One region of the Pseudomonas trivialis genome, then DNA from elsewhere that is predicted to be linked to it. Evidence: predicted binding sites of a transcription regulator. Region 1 holds the regulator's gene; the other holds the start of a gene.
The links. The regulator sigma-54, encoded in region 1, starts transcription at its own class of promoters, with help from an activator protein. The targets are predictions, from matches to a motif close to ANTGGCATNNANNTTGCTNT.
Positions count from the first base shown of each region.

Region 2: VRB54_RS12290 (circularly permuted type 2 ATP-grasp protein) is a predicted target of sigma-54. The motif match lies at 1,376-1,395, and genes of this name have one in related genera.

Region 1 covers NZ_CP142151.1:937,714-941,123, forward strand. Annotated here, with positions in the region: gene ptsN (PTS IIA-like nitrogen regulatory protein PtsN) at 1-373, opposite strand, end outside; gene hpf (ribosome hibernation-promoting factor, HPF/YfiA family) at 382-687, opposite strand; gene VRB54_RS04035 (RNA polymerase factor sigma-54) at 764-2,257, opposite strand; gene lptB (LPS export ABC transporter ATP-binding protein) at 2,442-3,167, opposite strand; gene lptA (lipopolysaccharide transport periplasmic protein LptA) at 3,167-3,410, opposite strand, start outside.
Region 2 covers NZ_CP142151.1:2,842,942-2,846,351, forward strand. Annotated here, with positions in the region: gene VRB54_RS12270 (sodium:proton antiporter) at 1-68, shown strand, start outside; gene VRB54_RS12275 (hypothetical protein) at 59-199, opposite strand; gene VRB54_RS12280 (hypothetical protein) at 211-423, opposite strand; gene VRB54_RS12285 (hypothetical protein) at 509-1,054, opposite strand; gene VRB54_RS12290 (circularly permuted type 2 ATP-grasp protein) at 1,570-2,979, shown strand; gene VRB54_RS12295 (alpha-E domain-containing protein) at 2,982-3,410, shown strand, end outside.

The DNA of each region.
Region 1 (3,410 bases):
GCATGCTGGCGATCTGCCGAAGCAGTTCCAGGTGAGCATCGGTGGCCGCTTCCGGGACCAGCAAAACGAAGAGCAGGTCGACCGGAGCGCCGTCGATAGCGTCGAAATCGATGGGTCTTTCCAGGTGCAGCAAGGCGCTGACAGGTGTGTCGCAGCCTTTGAGTCGGCAATGAGGAATGGCGATGCCGTTGCCAAAACCGGTGGAGCCCAGTTTTTCACGGTCGATCAGGGCCTTGAACACGACCTGCTCATCCAGCTCGGGCACTTCCCGGCTGATCAGGTTTGCAATGTGTTCGAGGGCTTTTTTCTTGCTGCCACCCGGCGCGTTCACCAGGGAACGGCCGGGGGTCAGGATGGTTTCAAGTCGGATCATGGGGGGAGTTAACGACCTGTACCTTGCATCAGGTGCAGATTCTTTTCCTTATGCTTTATGAGTTGGCGGTCGAGCTTGTCGTAGAGCGAGTCAATCGCCGCGTACATGTCTTCGTGTTCCGCATTGGCGACGAGCTTGGCATTCGGTACGTGCAGGGTGGCTTCGATTTTCTGCTTGAGCTTGTCGACCTCCATGATGACCTGCACATTGGTGATCTTGTCGAAATGCCCCGCAAGCTTGTTCAGCTTGCTCTCGGTGTATTCACGCAGGGGCTTGGTGACTTCCAGCTGGTGTCCACTGATGTTGACTTGCATACAGCTTCTCCTTCGTTGCCAGTGCATAAAGCGACAGGCGAAAAGCGCCTGCCACTGGAACGCTGTGGCCCGCCCGTCACATCAACCGCTTACGCTCGCTGGAAGGCGCAATCCCAAGGGATTCGCGATACTTGGCGACGGTTCGACGGGCGACCTGAATGCCTTGTGCCTCCAGTAAACCAGCGATCTTACTGTCACTCAATGGCTTTTTCTGATTTTCCGCGGCAACCAGTTTTTTGATGATTGCGCGAATCGCCGTGGACGAGCATTCGCCGCCTTCGGAGGTGCTGACGTGGCTGGAGAAAAAGTATTTCAGCTCATATATACCCCGCGGGGTATGCATGAATTTCTGTGTGGTTACCCGCGAAATCGTCGATTCGTGCATGCCCACCGCTTCGGCGATATCGTGCAGCACCAGCGGTTTCATCGCTTCGTCGCCGTACTCCAGGAAGCCGCGCTGATGCTCGACGATCTGGGTGGCCACTTTCATCAGGGTTTCGTTGCGACTTTGCAGGCTCTTGATGAACCAGCGGGCCTCCTGCAACTGGTTGCGCATGAAGGTGTTGTCGGCGCTGGTATCGGCGCGGCGTACAAAGCCGGCGTATTGCGGGTTGACCCGCAGGCGCGGCACGGATTCCTGGTTCAGCTCCACCAGCCAGCGCTCGTTGTCCTTGCGGACGATCACGTCGGGGACCACGTATTCGGCTTCGCTGGATTCGATCTGCGAGCCCGGACGCGGGTTTAGGCTCTGCACCAGCTCGATGACCTGGCGCAGCTCATCTTCCTTGAGCTTCATGCGACGCATCAGCTGGCTGTAGTCACGGCTGCCCAGCAGGTCGATGTAGTCGGTGACCAGGCGCTGGGCTTCGTTGAGCCATGGCGTCTTGGCGGGCAATTGACGCAGTTGCAACAGCAGGCATTCACTGAGGTTGCGTGCACCAATACCGGCGGGCTCGAACTGCTGGATGCGGTGTAGGACGGCTTCGATCTCGTCCAGTTCGATATCCAGTTCCGGGTCGAAAGCTTCCAGAATTTCGTCGAGCGTTTCGTCCAGGTAGCCCTGGTTGTTGATGCAGTCGATCAGGGTGACGGCGATCAGGCGATCGGTGTCGGACATCGGCGCCAGGTTCAGTTGCCACAGCAGGTGACTTTGCAAGCTCTCGCCGACGGAGGTGCGGGTGGTGAAGTCCCACTCGTCATCATCATTGCTGGGCAGGCTGCTGGCACTGGTCTGGTAAACGTCTTCCCAGGCAGTGTCCACAGGCAGTTCGTTGGGGATGCGCTCGTTCCAGTCGCCTTCCTCGAGGTTGTCCACCGTGGGGGCGGTTTCCTGATAGGAGGGTTCCTGCACGTCCGGGTTGGGTTTTTGCTCGATGTTGTCGGCCAGTGGGTCTGCATTATCGAAGTCGTCGCCTTCTTCCTGGCGTTCGAGCATCGGATTGGACTCCAGGGCCTCCTGGATTTCCTGTTGCAGGTCCAGGGTCGACAATTGGAGCAGGCGGATGGCCTGTTGCAGCTGCGGTGTCATCGTCAGCTGCTGGCCCATTCTCAGGACTAGCGATGGTTTCATGGCAGGGGCTTAACACCTTATTCGCCGGCGCAATGCGCCATCCACGACAGGGCGCGCGAGCGCCAAACATAAGCAAATTATATGCCTGATATCGGGTGCTTTGCCTAGAGCGCGATGACAATAAAAATACTGAGGTTTTCATTGACTCGCGCGCTCGTCGGCGAACGCCCTGATACCACCGTGTCTACAGGCGGAACTCGTGACCCAGGTACACTTCCTTGACCAGTTCGTTGGCCAGGATAGTCGCCGAATCGCCTTCGGCGATCAGTTGGCCATCGTTGACGATATAGGCGGTCTCGCAGATATCGAGGGTCTCACGGACGTTGTGGTCGGTGATCAGCACACCGATACCCTTGGCCTTGAGATGATGGATGATCTGCTTGATGTCGCCGACCGAGATCGGGTCGACGCCGGCAAACGGTTCGTCCAGCAGGATGAACTTGGGTGCGGTGGCCAGGGCGCGGGCGATTTCCACGCGGCGACGCTCACCACCGGACAGGCTCATGCCGAGGTTGTCGCGAATGTGGTTGATGTGGAATTCCTGCAGCAGGCTTTCCAACTCCTGACGGCGGCCGTCGCGGTCGAGTTCCTTGCGGGTCTCGAGGATCGCCATGATGTTGTCGGCAACCGACAGCTTGCGGAAGATCGACGCTTCCTGTGGCAGATAGCCGATACCGGCGCGTGCACGACCATGCATGGGCTGGTGGCTGACGTCGAGGTCGTCGATCAGCACACGACCCTGGTCGGCCTGGACGAGGCCCACGATCATGTAGAAGCAGGTGGTCTTGCCGGCGCCGTTGGGGCCGAGCAAGCCGACGATCTGGCCGCTGTCGATCGACAGGCTGACGTCGCGCACGACCTGACGGCTTTTGTAGGCCTTGGCCAGATGCTGGGCTTTCAGGGTTGCCATTACTCGGCCTTCTTCTTCGGCTGGATAACCATGTCGATTCGCGGACGCGGTGCAGTGACCTTGGAGCCATTGGCGCGACCGGCGTTGGCGATCTGCTTCACGGTGTCATAGGTGATTTTTTCACCTTCCGTGGAGTTGCCATCGGGGCTCAGCACCTTGGCCTGGTCGATCAGCACGATGCGATTCTGCTGGGCGTGATACTGGATAGTCTTGCCGTAGCCCTTCATCGGGCCGGTATCGGCA
Region 2 (3,410 bases), 1.9 Mb from region 1:
ATGGCCTGAGTACCCAGCCGATGCTGGCATGGTATGAACGACGAGCCAGGGCGAAGGGTCAGTCCTGATTCTCAGTATTGCCGACGTCTGCCGCGTCATCCAGATCGTTGAGCGGCACGGTGGCATCGTCCATCAACGAGCCCGGGTCTTCGTTGCCCGGATCGTTGGGTTCGTCTTCCAGGTCGAGTTCTTTTGACATGACGTTCTCCTCTAGCCGCCCTGAGTATCGATATCGGCATCGGTTTCAGGCTTGTGCTCGGGCTCGGGTTCGAAATCCGGGCTGAACTCGTTTTCCTTTGCCTTGGGATCGCTGGCAGCCGCTGGATCCTTGGGCGCATTGACAGCGCTGCCTGGGGCCGGCTCGCCGCCATCGATGGCCGGGTCATTACGGTTGCTGGTTTGCGGGTCGTCGCTGGTGTTCATGGGGCACCTCTTCGCAGGTCTGGGAGAAATCTGTACTGCGTAAAACTAAGGCGCCGCGCTGGCGAGCGAAGTTCCTTCCGATTGCTCAGCGGATCGGATTATCGACCTGGATATAGAACGCATAAATGCCCAGCACCAGCCAGAACACCATGAACAGCCAGGGTGCACGCATGGAGAACAACAGCGACTTGCGATAGCCCTTGTGGGACGACTCCATCTCGGAAAACAGCGGCGACTCATCGTAGGCCATGCCCATCACCGGCTCACTGCGCAATAGTTCGCTCTGCTTGTAGTGCCAGTGGTCGATGATTTCATACGCCGCGCGAATACCGGGCCAGGCATTCAGCGAACTCAAAATACCCAGCGCCACCAGAAACACTGGCACCACCAGGGTAAACAGCTTGCCCCACTCCGGGTTGAGGTTGCCCATGCCGGAGACAAAGGCAATCACCAGGAATGACTGCGCGGTGAGGTAGGCATCGGTGCGGTTGGCGAGGATGCTGGTTTCGTACTGGATTTCTCGGCGGTAGAAGTCCAGCCGGTCCTTGGGCGAACCGAAGATCTTGGCGTTGTGCTCGCTGTGGTCGGTCAGGGCCGATTCCGGGGTATCGGGCGAGATGATGGTTGGCACGACGGTACTCCGCAGATTGTCGAATGCCAATTAGAAGAATCGAGCGTGCACGAAGTTCAAGTTAGTTACGCACCATTAAAGAGCACTGCGCGAGCGATCTGAGAGTGGAACGCCCTATTGTGGCGAACGGGGCACCGTGGCGAGCGGGCTTGCCCCGCGTTGGGGTGCGAAGCGCCCCCAATCCAGCAAAACGCGGTGTACCTGATACGGCTCAGCGCCTGGTTTTGGGGCCGCTGCGCAGCCCACGCAGGACAAGCCTGCTCGCCACAGGGAATCTGCGCTTAAAGGGCTTGCCACAAGTAATCGGCGCCTGAAGGCCATTTCGGCACATGCATTGCTTAACCCTTTCATCTGCCCGTAAACAGGAGCAAGCGTTACCCCCCGACCCAGAGCCACCCCCACAAGAAAGAAAGGACCAGGCCTGTTGGCACCCTGCGCCACGGGCTCATAAAAAAATGCGTTTTTAAAAGCGGCAGTGCCACCCATGCACCCCTGGGCACTGACAAGGTATCGGAATGGCTCGATCTTTCTTTGACGAAATGAATGACGCGAACGGCGAGTGCCGTGCGCATTACCAGGATTTCTCCCGCTGGCTGGCCAACACGCCGCCGGAACTGCTGGCCCAGCGTCGCCGTGAAGCTGACTTGCTGTTTCACCGCGCCGGGATCACGTTCACCCTGTACGGCGATGAACAGGACACCGAGCGCCTGATCCCCTTCGACATCATCCCGCGCAGCATTCCCGCCAGCGAGTGGAGCGTGATCGAGCGCGGCTGTATACAGCGCGTCAATGCGCTGAACATGTTCCTCGCCGACATCTACCACGACCAGCGCATCATCAAGGCCGGCATCATTCCGGCGGAACAGGTGCTGGGCAACGAAGGCTATCAAAAGGCAATGGTCGGGCTGGACCTGCACCGCGGCATCTACTCGCACATCTCCGGCGTCGACCTGGTGCGCGACGGCGACGGCACCTACTACGTGCTCGAAGACAACCTGCGCACCCCCAGCGGCGTGAGCTACATGCTCGAAGACCGCAAGATGATGATGCGCCTGTTCCCCGAAGTGTTCGCCAGACAGCGCATCGCGCCGGTGGACCACTACCCCAACCTGCTGCTCAAGACCCTCAAGAGTTCCAGCCGCCTCGACAACCCGAATGTGGTGGTGCTGACCCCCGGCCGTTTCAACAGTGCGTTTTTCGAGCATGCCTTTCTGGCGAGGGAAATGGGCGTGGAACTGGTGGAAGGTGCCGACCTGTTCGTGCACGACCTCAAGGTGTTCATGCGCACCACCGACGGGCCCAAAGCCGTCGACGTGATTTACCGCCGCATCGACGACGCATTCCTCGACCCGCAGGCGTTCAACGCCGAATCCATGCTCGGCGTGCCCGGCCTGGTGGCCGCCTATTGCGCGGGCAACGTGGTGCTGGCCAACGCCATCGGCACCGGTGTGGCCGACGACAAGTCGATCTACCCCTACGTGCCGGCGATGATCAAGTTTTACCTGGACGAAGAACCGATCCTGCAGAACGTGCCGACCTTTCAGTGTCGCAAGCCTGATGAGCTGTCCCACGTGCTGGCCAACCTCGGCGAGCTGGTGGTCAAGGAAACCCAGGGTTCCGGCGGCTACGGCATGCTGGTGGGCCCCGCGTCCACGGCCGCCGAGATCGAGGACTTCCGCCAACGCATCAAGGCGCGCCCCCATGCCTACATCGCCCAGCCGACCCTGAGCCTGTCCACCTGCCCCACGTTCGTCGAAAACGGCATTGCGCCCCGCCATATCGACTTGCGCCCCTTTGTCCTCTCGGGCAAGGAAACCCGCCTGGTGCCCGGTGGTCTCACGCGGGTGGCGCTGCGTGAAGGCTCGCTGATCGTCAACTCGTCGCAGGGCGGCGGAACCAAGGACACCTGGGTGGTGGAGGACTGAATATGCTGAGTAGAACCGCCGCAGATCTGTACTGGATGTCACGTTACCTGGAGCGCGCCGAAAACCTGGCGCGCATGCTCGAAGTCAGTTATTCGTTGTCGCTGATGCCCCAGGCCGGGCGCAGTGACGGCCTGGACGAACTGGCCATGTCGCTGCTCAGCAGCGGCACCCTGGAGAATTATCTGGAACGCCACCAGACTCTGGACGCCGAGCGCATGCTGCACTTCTTCGCCCTCGACGAAGAAAACCCGGCCAGCATCTACAACTGCCTGCGCGCCGCACGCGGCAATGCCCATGCGGTACGCGGGCGCATCACCGCCGACATGTGGGAAAACCTCAACGCCACCTGGCTGGAAATGCGCAGCATCGCCGCCGGCGGCCTCGCACGACATGGCATCAGCCACTTCTGCGACTGGGTCAAGCAGCGCTCG